Linked DNA regions of Methylibium petroleiphilum PM1. The protein of the gene in region 1 interacts with the protein of each later gene in a pairwise test. Links are inferred from orthologs where the notes say so. Each region holds a gene or a part of one and is shown on either strand. Other genes may lie near its edges.

Region 1 (6,888 bases):
TGCTGGCGGCCAAGGGGGTGCTCGACGGCGCCGAGGTGCGCGACCTGTCCGACACCTTCCGCCGCCTCTTCGCGCCACGGCCCGCGCACCGCGCCGCACCACCGACCCTCCCCGGAGCCTCCACCCCATGAGCGACCTGATCCTGCACCACTACCCAGCCTCGCCGTTCGCCGAGAAGACCCGGCTCATCCTGGGCTACAAGCGGCTGGCCTGGCGCAGCGTGACCATCCCGATCATGATGCCCAAGCCGAACCTGGTGGCGCTGACCGGTGGCTACCGCAAGACGCCCGTGCTGCAGGTCGGTGCCGACATCTACTGCGATACCGCGCTGATCGCCCGCGTGATCGAGGCCCATGCGCCCGAGCGCACGCTCTATCCGGCCGAATCGGCGGGTGAGGCACCGCTGATCGCGCAATGGGCCGACTTCACGCTGTTCTGGACCGCCGTGCCCTACACGCTGCAGCCCGCCGGCATGGCGGCCATCTTCGCCGGCGCGCCGCCCGAGGTGCTGAAGGCGTTCGGCGCCGATCGCGCCGCGATGACCACGGGACTGCACTGGCCGACCGTGAGCGACGCCACCGCGCAGCTGCACAACCACCTGGGTTGGATCGAACAGCGGCTGGCCGACGGGCGCGCCTTCCTGGGCGGCGGCACGGCGAGCATCGCGGACTTCTCGGTGGCGCACTGCGTGTGGTTCGTGAAGAGCGCGCCGCCGGTGGCCGGGATCCTGGACGCTTACCCGAACCTGCTGGCTTGGCATGCCCGCGTGCTGGCTTTCGGCCACGGCCGACCCGAAGCGCTCGGCGAGGACGAGGCCCTGACCATCGCGGCCGGGGCGAAGGCGCATGCACCGGTGAGCGTGATGCCGGGCCTGGGCTTCGAGGCCGGCGAGCGCGTGGCGGTGTCGGCGGTGGACTACGGTCGCGACCCGGTGGTCGGGCCGCTGGTGGGGCTGACGCGGGAGACCGTCACGGTCGAGCGCCGCGACGACCGGGCAGGGCAGGTGCGCGTGCATTTCCCCCGTTTGGGCTTCCAGATCAAGAAGGACACGACGGCATGATCCAGCAGTTCGCCGGCCGCACCGCGGTCATCACCGGGGCCGGTTCCGGTTTCGGCCTGGAGGCCTCGCGCATCGCCGCGCGCGAGGGCATGAAGCTGGTGATGGCCGACGTGCAGGCCGATGCGCTGGAGCGCGCGGTGGCCGAGATCGAGGCGCTGGGGGCCGAGGTGCTGCCGTTCCGGCTCGACGTGGCGCAGGCCGCCGAGGTCGAGGCGCTCGGGGCTGCGACGCTGGCGCGCTTCGGCGCGCCGCACCTGGTGTTCAACAACGCCGGCGTCGGTGCCGGAGGCCTGATCTGGGAGCACACGCTGAAGGATTGGGAGTGGGTCATCGGGGTCAACCTGATGGGCGTGGCGCACGGTGTCCGCGTGTTCACGCCGATGATGCTGGCGGCCGCGGCGCAGGACGCGGGCTACGAAGGGCACATCGTCAACACGGCGTCGATGGCCGGCCTGCTGAACACGCCGAACATGGGCGTGTACAACGTCACCAAGCATGCCGTGGTGTCCCTCAGCGAGACGCTGTACCAGGATCTGCGGCTCGTCACCGAACGTGTCGGTGCCTCGGTGCTCTGCCCCTACTTCGTGCCGACCGGGATCGGGGACAGCCACCGCAACCGGCCGACCGCGCTGCGTGGGCAGCGGGCGACGCAAAGCCAGCGCGTCGCGCACGCGATGATCGGGAAGGCCGTGGAATCAGGGAGGGTCAGCGCGGCGCAGGTGGCGCAGTTCGTGTTCGATGCCGTGCGCGAAGGCCGCTTCTACATCTACAGCCACCCACAGGCCCTGGCCGGCGTGCGGGCGCGGATGGAGGACATCGTCCAGGGCCGCAATCCCAGCGATCCCTACGAGGCGCGGCCTGACCTGGGCCAGCAGCTGAAGGCGGCATTGCGCCTTGCAACTTCAAGTGATTAATCACATTAAAAATAAATAATAAGCTATTGATTTTCAATGATTAAATTCATTTCTTAAAGTTATTTCTACGCGATGCAGCAGGGCAAAAGCTGACCTGGTCGAACAGCCGGCCACGACATTCTCCGCGGCAATGCCGGGCCGGCAGACTCGCGTGGCACACTGCGCCGCCCATGAAGCCGCCTCCGACCTTCCACGCCCCCTCCGGCCGCACCGCGCATGCGCTGCGGCCGTTCCGCAGATGAGCGGCGCTCGACGCGCAGCGGTCATCGGCGGCGGCCCCGCCGGCCTGATGGCCGCGGAGGTGCTGGTGGTCGGCGGCGTGCAGGTCGACCTGTACGACGCCATGCCGTCGGTCGGACGCAAGTTCCTGCTCGCCGGCAAGGGCGGACTCAACCTGACGCATGGCGAGCCCTTCGAGGACTTCCTCACTCGCTACGGTGCGCGGCAGGCACAACTCGCGCCCTGGCTGACGGACTTCGATCCGGCCGCGCTGAGGCGATGGGCCAACGCGCTGGGCATAGCGACCTTCGTCGGCAGTTCCGGCCGGGTCTTTCCGAGCGACCTGAAGGCCGCACCGCTGCTGCGGGCCTGGCTGCAGCGCCTTCGGGGGGCCGGGGTGAGCTTCCATCAACGCCATCGCTGGTGCGGCTGGACCGACGACGGTGCGTTGCGTTTCGCGACCCCGACCGGCGAGCGCACCGTGCGCCCCGACGCTGTGCTGCTGGCGCTGGGCGGCGCCAGCTGGGCGCGGCTCGGCTCCGACGGGGCCTGGCTTCCGGGGCTCGCCGCGCGCGGTGTCGATGTGGCGCCGCTGCAACCGTCGAACTGCGGCTTCGACGTCGGGCGCGCCGGCCGGGCGCCGGGTTGGAGCGCCCACCTGCGCGAGCGCTTCGCCGGCGCGCCGGTGAAGCCGGTGGTGCTGAGCACCGAGACCTCCGACGGCCGCCGCTTCCACCGCCAGGGCGAGTTCGTCGTCACCGCGACCGGCGTCGAGGGCAGCCTGGTCTATGCCGCCTCGGCGCTGCTGCGCGACGAGATCGCCGCGCACGGCGAGGCGAGCCTCACGCTCGACCTGCTGCCGGATCGCAACCCGGACTGGGTGGCCGCTGAAGTGGCTCGGCCGCGCGGACCGCGCTCGCTGTCGACCCACCTCAAGAGCCGGCTCGGCATCGACGGCGTGAAGGCCGCGCTGCTGCATGAACTGCTCGACAAGGAGCAGTTGCACGACGCCGCGCGCCTCGCCGCGGCCCTGAAGGCGCTGCCACTGCGGCTGGTGGCGGCCCGGCCGGTCGACGAGGCCATCAGCACCGCTGGCGGCGTGCGCCTCGAGGCGCTCGACGAGCGGCTGATGCTCAGGGCGCTGCCCGGCGTGTTCTGCGCCGGCGAGATGCTCGACTGGGAAGCGCCGACCGGCGGCTACCTGCTCAATGCCTGCTTCGCCACCGGCCGCGCCGCGGGGCAGGGCCTGCTCGCCTGGCTGGCGGCAGGCGAGCGCTGAACCGGGCACGACGCCGGCACGGCGTCAGCAGGCACAATGGCGGGATGACTGCCACCCAGCCTGTTCATCTCGTGCGCCCGGCGCCCGTCCATGTGCATCCGTCCAGCGAACGCTGGAGCGTGGAGGCCATCGAGGCCCTGTTCGCTCTGCCGTTCAACGACCTGATCTTCCGTGCCCAGCAGGTGCACCGTGAGCATTTCGATGCCAACGCGGTCCAGCGCTCGACGCTGCTCTCCATCAAGACTGGCGGTTGTCCGGAGGACTGCGCCTACTGCCCGCAGTCGGTCCACCACGACACCGGTGTCGAGGCCGACAAGCTGATGGATGTGGCCACGGTGCGGCAGGCGGCGCAGGCCGCCGCCGCGGCCGGCGCCACGCGCTTCTGCATGGGCGCGGCCTGGCGTGAGCCCAAGGACCGCGACATCGAGAAGGTGGTCGAGCTGGTCCGCGAGGTCAAGTCGCTCGGCCTCGAGGCCTGCTGCACGCTGGGCATGCTGAGCAAGCCGCAGGCGCAGGCGCTGAAGGAAGCGGGCGTCGACTACTACAACCACAACCTCGACACCGCGCCGGAGGCCTACGGCCGCATCATCAGCACGCGCGTCTACGAGGAGCGCCTGCAGACGCTGGCGCACGTGCGCGACGCCGGCATGAACGTGTGCTGCGGCGGCATCGTCGGCATGGGCGAGAGCCGGCGCGAGCGCGCCGGGCTGGTGGCGCAGCTGGCCAACCTGGACCCGCACCCGGAGTCGGTGCCGATCAACGAACTGGTGCAGGTCGAGGGCACGCCGCTGGCCGGCAGCGACAAGCTCGACCCCTTCGAGTTCGTGCGCACCATCGCCGTCGCCCGCATCACCATGCCGACCGCCTACGTGAGGCTGTCGGCAGGCCGCCAGGAGATGGGCGACGCGATCCAGGCGCTGTGCTTCCTGGCCGGCGCCAATTCCATCTTCTACGGCGACAAGCTGCTGACGACCGGCAACCCGGACGTCGAGCGCGACGAGGCGCTGTTCGAGCGACTCGGCCTCACGTCGGCCTGATGCCCGGTGCCCGCATGACGGGCGCTGGCATGCTCAGCCGAGCTTCTTGACGAAGCCGCGCATCTCGCTGGCCGAGTAGCCGCGCATCGTCTGCGTCCGCACGTTGCCCAGCTGCGCCATCTTCAGCGCGCTGAGCATCGCGCCTTCCTCGGGGCCCTCGGTGATCAGCACCAGGTCGTAGGGGCCCTGGGTCCAGTGCACGCTCTTGACCGTGACACCCAGGCCCTCGGCCAGCGCCTTGTAGGCCTCGAAGCGCTCCGGCGAGTCCTTGATGCTGCGTGCGCCCTGGTCGGTGAAGTTCACCAGTGTGATGAAGGCAGGCATGGCGTTCCCCTCGTGGAGCCCGGTCACCCGGGCGGGACGCTCCGCCGTGCTGGCGCCGCGTGCTGGTCGGAGCGTCGTCGGCCCCGGCACCGCGTGCACTTCCATCGCACCAGCCTGTTAGCTTCGGCGCTGCACCGGCCAAAGGCAAGGCCGCCGTGTGGCGGCCCGGCCGGCCGGCGCGCGCCGCCGCCTCAGGCCGTGCCTTTGCCGGCCTCGAGGGCCGCGCGGCGCTTGCCGCGCGAGCGGATGTTCAGCGCCTCGACGCCCAGCGAGAACGCCATCGCGGCATAGATGTAGCCCTTGGGCACGTGCATGTCGAAGGCCTCGGCCGTCAGCGCCATGCCGACCATCACCAGGAAGGCCAGCGCCAGCACCTTGACCGACGGATGGCGGTCGACGAACTCGCCGATCGGCCGGGCCGCCACCAGCATCACGCCCACCGAGGTCACGACCGCAGCCACCATCACGCCGATCTGGTCGACCATGCCCACCGCGGTGATCACCGAGTCGAGCGAGAACACGATGTCGATCACCGCGATCTGACCGATGACGCCCCAGAACAGACGGTTGCCGGCGGCCTTCAGCGCGGCCTCGTCGGTGGCCGGCGGGCCGTCGCGCTCGGGCGCCTCGACCTCCACGAAGATCTCGTGCGAGGCCTTGTAGAGCAGGAACAGGCCGCCGAACAGCAGCACCAGGTCGCGCCCGCTGATGCCTTGGCCGAGCACCGAGAACAGGTCGGCCGTCAGGCCCATCACCCAGCTCAGCGAGAACAGCAGCAGCAGCCGAGAGACCATCGCGAAGCCCAGGCCGAGGCGGCGCGCCTTTTCGCGCGTCTCCGGCGGCAGCCGGCCGACGAGGATGGAGATGAAGATGATGTTGTCGACGCCCAGGACGATTTCCAGGGCGGTGAGCATCGCGAACGCGATCCAGATGTTGGGGTCGAGGAGGAAGTCCATGGCAGCAGGTTGAATGCGGGGATGCCGCAGCAGGCCTGCAGTGCAGGCCGGGGAGACATTGGGGCCGCGGGACGTCCGCGGCAGGGTTCAGGCGAGGCGGGATGCCGTTCGGGGCGGCCGCCGCAGCCCGTCGAGGTAGGGCGGGCGCAAGCGGCTGTCGGCATCGGGCCGCGGCAATGCGGCGCGCGGCGCGGTGAAGCCCGGCAACGCGGCTTCGGCCAGCAGCCCCGGGCCGTCCGCTGCGCTCTCGGCCTGCGCCTGCGACATCGGGTCCGGCAGCGTCAGGCGGTCGAGCGCGCGTTCCGGCATCGCCGCCTCGGACTGCAGAGCCCGGGCCGTGCTGTCGTGGCTCACATCCGCCGGCACGAGGATGCCGCAGCAGCACAGGAGGACGGCGAACAGGACGGCGTGGAGCCTGAAGATCATGGGCCGAATTGTAGGGGGCGCGGCCGGCGCGTTGTCCTACAGCAGGGACTTTCGGGCGCCTACAGACTGTCACGAAGGGCGATCTAGCATCTGCATCCATGACAGCCCGACCCCGACTTGCCGACATCGACAGCCTCCTCGCACCGGCCGCCCCGGCACCGGCCGACATCGACTTCGACCTCGACGCGCACCACAGCACGGAGGTGCTGCTGGCGACGCACCAGGTGCTGGTGGCACGCTGCGTGATCGACTTCGCGGGGCGCGGTGAACCGGTGGAATCCGAGCTCGTGATTCCGCGTCGCGACTGCCAGGGCGACCGCCCGCGCGGCATCGCGCTGTGGCGCGCGGCTCAGGAACTGCTGGCGCAGTTGCTGCTGCGTCGGCCCGGCGTGCACCCGACGATCCGCATCGCGATCGGCAGCGAACTCGTTCCGCTCGCCGCCGCCTGAAGACGCAGGCCGTCCCGGCCTGCCGCAGCCTCCGGTATCGTACGGAGGCTCGCATCCTCCTTCCTCTCTCCCTCCATGCAAAGACGACAACTGCTGCGCGGCATGGCCGCGTCGGCCACGCTCCAGGCCCTGCTGGGCGGTGACGCTGCCGCAGCGGGCCTGAAGGCGATCGGCCAGGCCGAGGCCTTCGACTACGCGCTGCTCAAGGGCCGCGCTCGTGCGCT
Region 2 (6,832 bases), 1.9 Mb from region 1 along the record:
CGGTGACGCCCGGCGTGCAGGACCGCCTGAGCGTGATGCTGCAGCTCGCGGCCATCGCCAACGCCTGGAGCAAGCCGCCGCCGGCCGGCGAGCACTTCCTGATCCGGGTGGTCGGGGCGCGTGGCGACGCCCACGTCTGGTCGCTGCGCTTCGAGGGCCTGCAGTCGGTCGACACGCCGGCCGGCAGCGTGCGTGCGCTGCGCTTCCTGCGCGAGCCCGAAGGCCCGCAGGACACCCGCGCCGAGTTCTGGCTCGACCCGGCCCGACAGTACCTGCCGGTGCGCGCCCGCCTCACCGACGGCAGCAGCGACGCGTTTGAACTGCTGCGGGTGAACTGAGTCGAATCCTGCGGGCGAGACGGCTCCTGGCTTGAAATTTGCGTCAGCCCCATCATCTGGCCCTCAAAGGGGAAGTCCATGCAGATGCTCTACAACTCCGACAGTTTTGCCGTGGTGCAGTTCGAGGTGGCGTCCGAGGAACCGGACGTCCGCGAAGGCGTGCCCGGGCTGACGCGGGGCGGCTACGAGATCGTCGACAAGTTCGCGCGCAAGGAGATCTTCATCGAGGGCGCCCTGGCCGCGAGCTTCCGCGAGGGCGTGGACGCGCTGATCGAGACCTCGCCGTCCGAAGAGGAGATCGACGCCTACGTCAGTCGCTACGCGGCGCTGATGCAGCAGCCGCTGGTGCTGCACTGACGGAGGGCGCCTCCGGAGGCACGGCGGCTTCGGCATCGGTCGCAGCGAGCGGTTCCTTCGCGGGCGCCGCGCTCTGCGGCTCGGCCGCCGCCGCCTGCACCACCAGGTGCACGAACTGCAGCTTCGCCACCACCGGACGCGGCAGCACGAAGGGGTAGAAGTCGTGCTGGCCCATGCTGCGCGACAGCTCGTTGAGCACGCTGGTCAGGGCCACCCATTCGTTGACGAAGCCCAGGAAGTGGGCGGCGCCGGGATCGTCGGGGCGCCACAGCACGTCGGCCCCGAAGGGCTCGATCTCGATCGCCACCGTGCGCGCGTCGAGGCCGAAGCTGAGCGCGGTGTCGTGCGTGTCGACCATGTGCAGGTAGTGCGCCCAGGTCTCCGCCCAGTCCTCCCACGGGTGCGTGCTGGCATAGCTGCTCACGTGGCGCTGCGCCCAGTCCGGCGCCGGCCCGCTGGCGTAGTGGCGCTGCAGCGCCGCGGCGTAGTCGTCGCGCTCGTCGCCGAACAGCTCGCGGTAGCCGTCCAGCCAGGGCGTGCCGTCCACCAGCCGGTCCCAGTAGTAGTGGCCCACCTCGTGGCGGAAGTGCCCCAGCAGCGTGCGGTAGGGCTCGCGCATCGCGGCGCGGATGCGTTCGCGCACCGCGTCGTCGGCCTCGTCGAGGTTCAGCGTGATCAGGCCGCTGGCATGCCCCGTCATCACCGCGGGCGCGCCGGGCAGTGGCGCCAGCACGTCGAACATCAGGCCGCGCTCGGCGTCCTGGTCGTCGCCGATCACGCGCGACGCGACCGGCAGGCCCAGCGAGATCAGCTGCGACACCAGCCGCCGCCGCGCCAGCTCGATGCGGCGCCACAGCTCGGCGTGGTCGGGTTGCGTCAGGTCGGGGATGGTGCGGTTGAGCCGGCACGCCTGGCACAGCGGCTGGAAGCGGCCGTCGGCCGAGGCCGGCACCAGCCAGTTGCAGCCGGCGATGGTGTCGAAGTTGCCGCAGCGCCGGTACAGCGTCTGCGCGTCGCCGTCCACGTGCCAGGTGTTCTCCTCGGGGCCGGGGTCGAGGGCCAGCACCTGCCCGCGCAGTGCTTCGTAGCCCAGCGCCGCGCCGCAGCCGTGGCACAGGCTGTTACGGAAGAACACCGGCCGCCCGCAGCGGCAGCGGTAGCTGCGCGGCACGCGCGGCGTCGGCAGGCCGGCGTCGGTGGGGTTCGTCGGCAGATCGGCAACATCGGTCATCGGGGGCTCCGCGGCCGTGGGGGCGCCGCTGCGAACGAGTGTGTCATGCAGCGGCCGTTCCGTTGCCGGTTGTGCAAGGCCTTGCACACCGAAGCGATCTGTTGCACGGCGGCCCACGCACGACCGCGGCCGTGGCCGCGCCGACGATAGAAGCCGATACTGTCCGTCCGCGTCTCCATTCCCTCTTCCCCACGCATCCCATGTGCCAGCTGCTCGGCATGAACGGCAACACGCCGACCGACATCGTGTTCAGCTTCACCGGCTTCGCGACGCGCGCGGTCGAGCACAAGGACGGCTTCGGCATCGCCTTCTTCGAGGGCCCCGGCGTGCGCTGCTTCGTCGACCACCACAGCGCCAACGATTCGCCGGTGGCCGAGATGGTGCGGCGCTACCCGATCCGCAGCCGACACGTCATCTCGCACATCCGCAAGGCCACGCAGGGCGGCGTGGCGCTGCAGAACACCCACCCCTTCGTGCGCGAGCTGTGGGGCCGCTACTGGGTGTTCGCCCACAACGGCGACCTGAAGGACTTCCACCCCAAGCTGCACGCCGCCTTCCATCCGGTCGGCGACACCGACAGCGAGCGCGCCTTCTGCTGGCTGCTGCAGGAGCTGGCGAAGAACCACGCGTCGGTGCCCAGCGTGCGCGACCTGACCGAGACGCTGCGCGAGCTGGCGCCGCCGGTGGCCCGCCACGGCAGCTTCAACTTCCTGCTCAGCAACGGCGACGCACTGTGGGCGCACGGCGCCACGCGGCTGCACTGGCTGGTGCGCCAGCACCCGTTCCGCCACGCGCGGCTGCAGGACCAGGACCTGACGGTGAACTTCGCCGAGCACACCACGCCGAACGACCGCGTCGCGGTCATCGTCACCGAACCGCTGACGGCCGACGAGGACTGGCAGGCCTTCGCGCCCGGCGAACTGCGGGTGTTCCAGGACGGGCAGCCGCTCGACGCCTGAACCGGCACGCCGCGCATGGACCTGCTGATCAACGGCCGCTTCGTGCCGCTGCCCGACGAGGCCGTCGACCCGGCGATGCCGCTGCTGTGGGTGCTGCGCGACGTGCTGCAGCTCACCGGCAGCAAGTACGGCTGCGGCATCGGTGCCTGCGGCGCCTGCACCGTGCGGCTCGACGGTGTGCCTGCGCGGTCCTGCGTCACGCCGCTGTCCGCCGTCGGCGGCAGGGCGGTGCAGACCATCGAGGGCCTGGGCGGCGCCGACCGGCCGCACGCGCTCCAGCGCGCCTGGGTGCTGCACCAGGTACCGCAATGTGGCTACTGCCAGAGCGGCCTGCTGATGGCCGCCGCGGCGCTGCTCGAACGCCAGCCCAAGCCGAGCGACGCCGACATCGACGCGGCCCTCACCAACCTCTGCCGCTGCGGCACCTACCCACGCGTGCGTGCTGCCATCCACACGGCCGCGGCGGCTCTGGCGGCACCGCGTGCGGCCACGCCCCCGCCGCCGAAGCGCGCGCCATGAAGCGCCGCACACTGCTGCTCGGCGCGGCGGCGGCCGGCGGCGGCCTGCTGCTGGGCTGGGCGGCGCTGCCGCCGCGCTCACGGCTGGGCGACCGTGCGCTGCTGGCGCTGCAGGCTGGCGAGGTGGCGTTCAACGGCTGGATCAAGGTCGCCGCCGACGGCGGCGTCGCGCTGGCGATGAACCGCAGCGAGATGGGCCAGGGCGTGCACACCACGCTGCCGATGCTGGTGGCCGAGGAGCTCGACATCGGCCTCGACCGCGTACGGCTGGTCCAGGCCGGCGCCGACGCGGTCTACGGCAACGTGGCCACCTTCGTCGCGTCGCTGCCCTTCCACCCGCGCGACAGCGAGCCGGGCCGCCGGACGGCGGCCGTGAAGGGCGGCGAGTGGGTCGTCGCCAAGCTGGCGCGCGAGCTCGGCATCAACATGACGGGCGCGTCGACCAGCATCGTCGACGCCTGGGAGCCGCTGCGGCTGGCTGCGGCCACCGTGCGGGCCCAGCTGGTGGGAGCCGCCTCGCTGCGCTGGCGCCTGCCCAAGGAAGAGATCGCGGTGCGCGACGGCGTCGTGTCGCATGCCTCCGGCGTGCACGCGCATTTCGGTGAGCTCGCCGGCGCGGCCGCCGGCACGCCGGCCGGTGACGTGGCGCTGAAGCCGCGTGCCGCCTGGACGCTGATCGGTCGCGACACGCCGCGCACCGATGTCGTCGCCAAGAGCGACGGCAGCGCGGTCTACGGCCTCGACGTGCGGCCCGAGGGGCTGCTGTACGCCGCCGTGCGCATGTGCCCGGTGCTCGGCGGTGCACCGCAACGCATCGGCAACGAGGACGAGGTGCTGCGCCGCCCCGGCGTGCAGCGGCTGGTGCGCCTGCCGGCCCGGGCCGGCGCGACCGCCGGCGTTGCGGTGGTCGCGCGCAGCAGCTGGCATGCCCGCCAGGCGGTCGAGGCGCTGGCGATCGACTGGGCGTCGCCGCCGGCCGGCACGGTCGATTCGCAGGCCATCGCCGCATCGCTGGAAGCTGCGGCGCGCGACGCATTGGCGCAGGACGGCGGCCTCGCCTATCACCGCCGCGGCGATGTGGCGGCGGCCGAGCGCGGGGCCGGCCCCGGCGCACGCACCGTCGAGGCGCTCTACCGCGCGCCCTACCTCGCGCACTTCGCGCTCGAACCGATCAACTGCACCGCGCAGGTCCGCGACGGCCATGTCACCGTGTGGGCGCCGACCCAGGTGCCCGGCATCGCCCGCGCGCACGCGGCGCGCGCCGCCGGTGTCGACGAGCGCGCGGTGACGCTGCACGTCACGCTGCTGGGTGGCGGCTTCGGCCGCCGGCTCGATGCCGACTTCGTGGCGCAGGCCGTCGCGGTGGCGCAGGAGACCGGCGGCCGGCCGGTGCAGCTGCTGTGGTCGCGCGAGGAGGACACCACGCACGACTACTACCGCCCGGCCGCGGCTGCGGCGCTGAAGGCGGTGCTGGGGGCCGATGGCCGGCCGCTGTCGCTGCGCATCGCGAGCGCCGGTGACGCCATCACGCCGCGCTGGATGGAGCGCGGCCTGCCGTGGCTGGCCGGCCCGGTCGACCTGCCCGACAAGACCACTGCCGAGGGCCTGTTCGACCAGCCCTACGACATCGCGCACCAGCGCATCGCCCACGTCGCCACGCGCAGCGGCGTGCCGGTCGGCTACTGGCGCTCGGTCGGCCATTCGCACAACGCCTTCTTCCTCGAGAGCTTCATCGACGAGCTGGCGCACGCGGCGCAGCAGGACCCGGTGGCCTACCGGCTCGCGCTGCTGGCCGGCAGCCCACGCCACGCCGCGGTGCTGCAGCTCGCGGCCCAGCAGTCCGGTTGGGGTCGGCCCTCGCCGGCCGGGCGGGCGCGCGGCGTGGCGCTGCACGAGAGCTTCGGCAGCATCGTCGCGCAGGTGGCCGAGGTGTCGCTGGCGGCCGGCGGCGTGCCGCGCGTGCACCGCGTGGTCTGCGCCATCGACTGCGGCACCGTGGTCAACCCCGGCATCGTGCGGCAGCAGATGGAGGGCGGCATCGTGTTCGGCCTCAGCGCCGCGCTGCACGGCGGCATCGACATCGTGGCCGGCGTGGTGCAGCAGAAGAACTTTCCCGAGCAGCCGCTGCTCACGCTGGCCGAGTCGCCGCGGATCGAGACCCACCTCGTCGCCAGCGAGCACCCGCCCGGCGGTGTCGGCGAGCCCGGCACGCCGCCCATTGCGCCGGCGGTGGCGAACGCGCTGTTCGCGTTGACCGGGGTGCGGCGGCGGGGGTTGCAGTTGCGGGGCTGAGGGGCTGCTGCTTCCTCAGCGCGCCGCGTTCAGCGCCGCCCGCGTGGCCAGCGCCACCTGGCGTGCCGCGCTCGCGAACTCGGCATCGCGGCCGGCGTACAGCACCGCGCGCGAGGAGTTCACGATGATCGGCGCGCTCGTCGTCGCCTTGTCGCCGCGCCAGGCCGCCTTCACCGTCGCCGCCGCGTCGCCGCCTTGCGCGCCGACGCCGGGGATCAGCAGCGGCAGCGTCGGCGCCAGCGCGCGCACGCGCGCCAGCTCCTCGGGGAAGGTCGCGCCCACCACCAGGCCGAGCTGGCCGTTGGTGTTCCACGGGCCCTGCGCGAGCTGCGCCAGGTGCTCATAGAGCCGCGGTGTGCCGTCCACGTCGGCCAGCCGCTGGTTCTGCAGGTCGCTGCCGCCGGGGTTGGAGGTGCGGCACAGCAGGATCGCGCCCTTGCCGGGCCAGCGCAGGTAGGGCTCGACCGAGTCGAAGCCCATGAAAGGCGACAGCGTCACCGCGTCGGCCTGGTAGCGCTCGAAGGCCTCGCGTGCGTACTGCTCGGCGGTGCTGCCGATGTCGCCGCGCTTGGCGTCCAGGATCACCGGCACGTCGGGCGCGACGCGGCGGAGGTAGGCCATCAGCCGCTCCAGCTGGTCTTCGGCCCGGTGCGCCGCGAAGTAGGCGATCTGCGGCTTGAACGCGATCACCAGGTCCTTGGTGGCGTCGACGATGCGGGCGCAGAAGTCGAAGATGCGCGTGGCGTCGCCGGTCCACGGCGCCGGGAACTTGGACGGCTCGGGGTCCAGCCCCACGCACAGCAGCGAATCGTTCAGCCGCTCGGCGGCCAGCAGGCGGGCGCGAAAGCTCATGTCGTGTGCGCCCTCAGCCGCCGATGCGCTGCGCCAGCTCGGCCGCCTTGCCGGTGTAGTTGCCCGGGGTCAGCGTGCGCAGGCGCTGCTTCTCGGACTCGGGCAGCTCCAGCGTCTCGATGAAGGCGGCGAGCGACTCGCGCGTGATCGCCTTGCCGCGCGTCAGCTCCTTGAGCCGCTCGTAGGGGTTGGGCAGGCCGTGGCGGCGCATCACGGTCTGGATGGGCTCGGCCAGCACCTCCCAGGCGGCGTCGAGGTCGGCCGCGAGCGCGGCCTCGTTGACCT

What was found.
Region 2: the proteins of bioB (region 1) and MPE_RS18330 interact in binary tests that used the Escherichia coli proteins (3 or more experiments, as listed by UniProt). The link is inferred for Methylibium petroleiphilum PM1 from one-to-one orthologs.

The regions. Positions count from the first base shown.
Region 1 is NC_008825.1:1,918,855-1,925,742, forward strand. What follows is about bases 2,633-5,512. They hold bioB (biotin synthase BioB), read left to right. Parts: upstream 2,633-3,516; coding sequence 3,517-4,509; downstream 4,510-5,512. Other genes in these bases: MPE_RS08990 (TIGR03862 family flavoprotein), read left to right, coding at 2,633-3,472; MPE_RS09000 (GYD domain-containing protein), read right to left, coding at 4,543-4,833; MPE_RS09005 (TerC family protein), read right to left, coding at 5,025-5,512. Outside these bases: MPE_RS08975 (fatty acid desaturase), read left to right, coding at 1-131; MPE_RS08980 (glutathione S-transferase family protein), read left to right, coding at 128-1,060; MPE_RS08985 (SDR family oxidoreductase), read left to right, coding at 1,057-1,974; more of MPE_RS08990, read left to right, coding at 2,213-2,632; more of MPE_RS09005, read right to left, coding at 5,513-5,789; MPE_RS09010 (hypothetical protein), read right to left, coding at 5,877-6,215; MPE_RS09015 (hypothetical protein), read left to right, coding at 6,314-6,664; MPE_RS09020 (OpgD/OpgG family glucan biosynthesis protein), read left to right, coding at 6,740-6,888. UniProt on the Escherichia coli protein: Catalyzes the conversion of dethiobiotin (DTB) to biotin by the insertion of a sulfur atom into dethiobiotin via a radical-based mechanism.
Region 2 is NC_008825.1:3,834,282-3,841,113, reverse strand. The notes cover bases 1,182-4,005. They hold MPE_RS18330 (class II glutamine amidotransferase), read left to right. Parts: upstream 1,182-2,126; coding sequence 2,127-2,885; downstream 2,886-4,005. Other genes in these bases: MPE_RS18320 (xanthine dehydrogenase family protein molybdopterin-binding subunit), read left to right, coding at 3,401-4,005; MPE_RS18325 ((2Fe-2S)-binding protein), read left to right, coding at 2,901-3,404; MPE_RS18335 (zinc-binding metallopeptidase family protein), read right to left, coding at 1,182-1,926. Outside these bases: MPE_RS18345 (DUF3108 domain-containing protein), read left to right, coding at 1-338; MPE_RS18340 (BTH_I0359 family protein), read left to right, coding at 417-695; more of MPE_RS18335, read right to left, coding at 649-1,181; more of MPE_RS18320, read left to right, coding at 4,006-5,695; pyrF (orotidine-5'-phosphate decarboxylase), read right to left, coding at 5,711-6,547; purB (adenylosuccinate lyase), read right to left, coding at 6,561-6,832.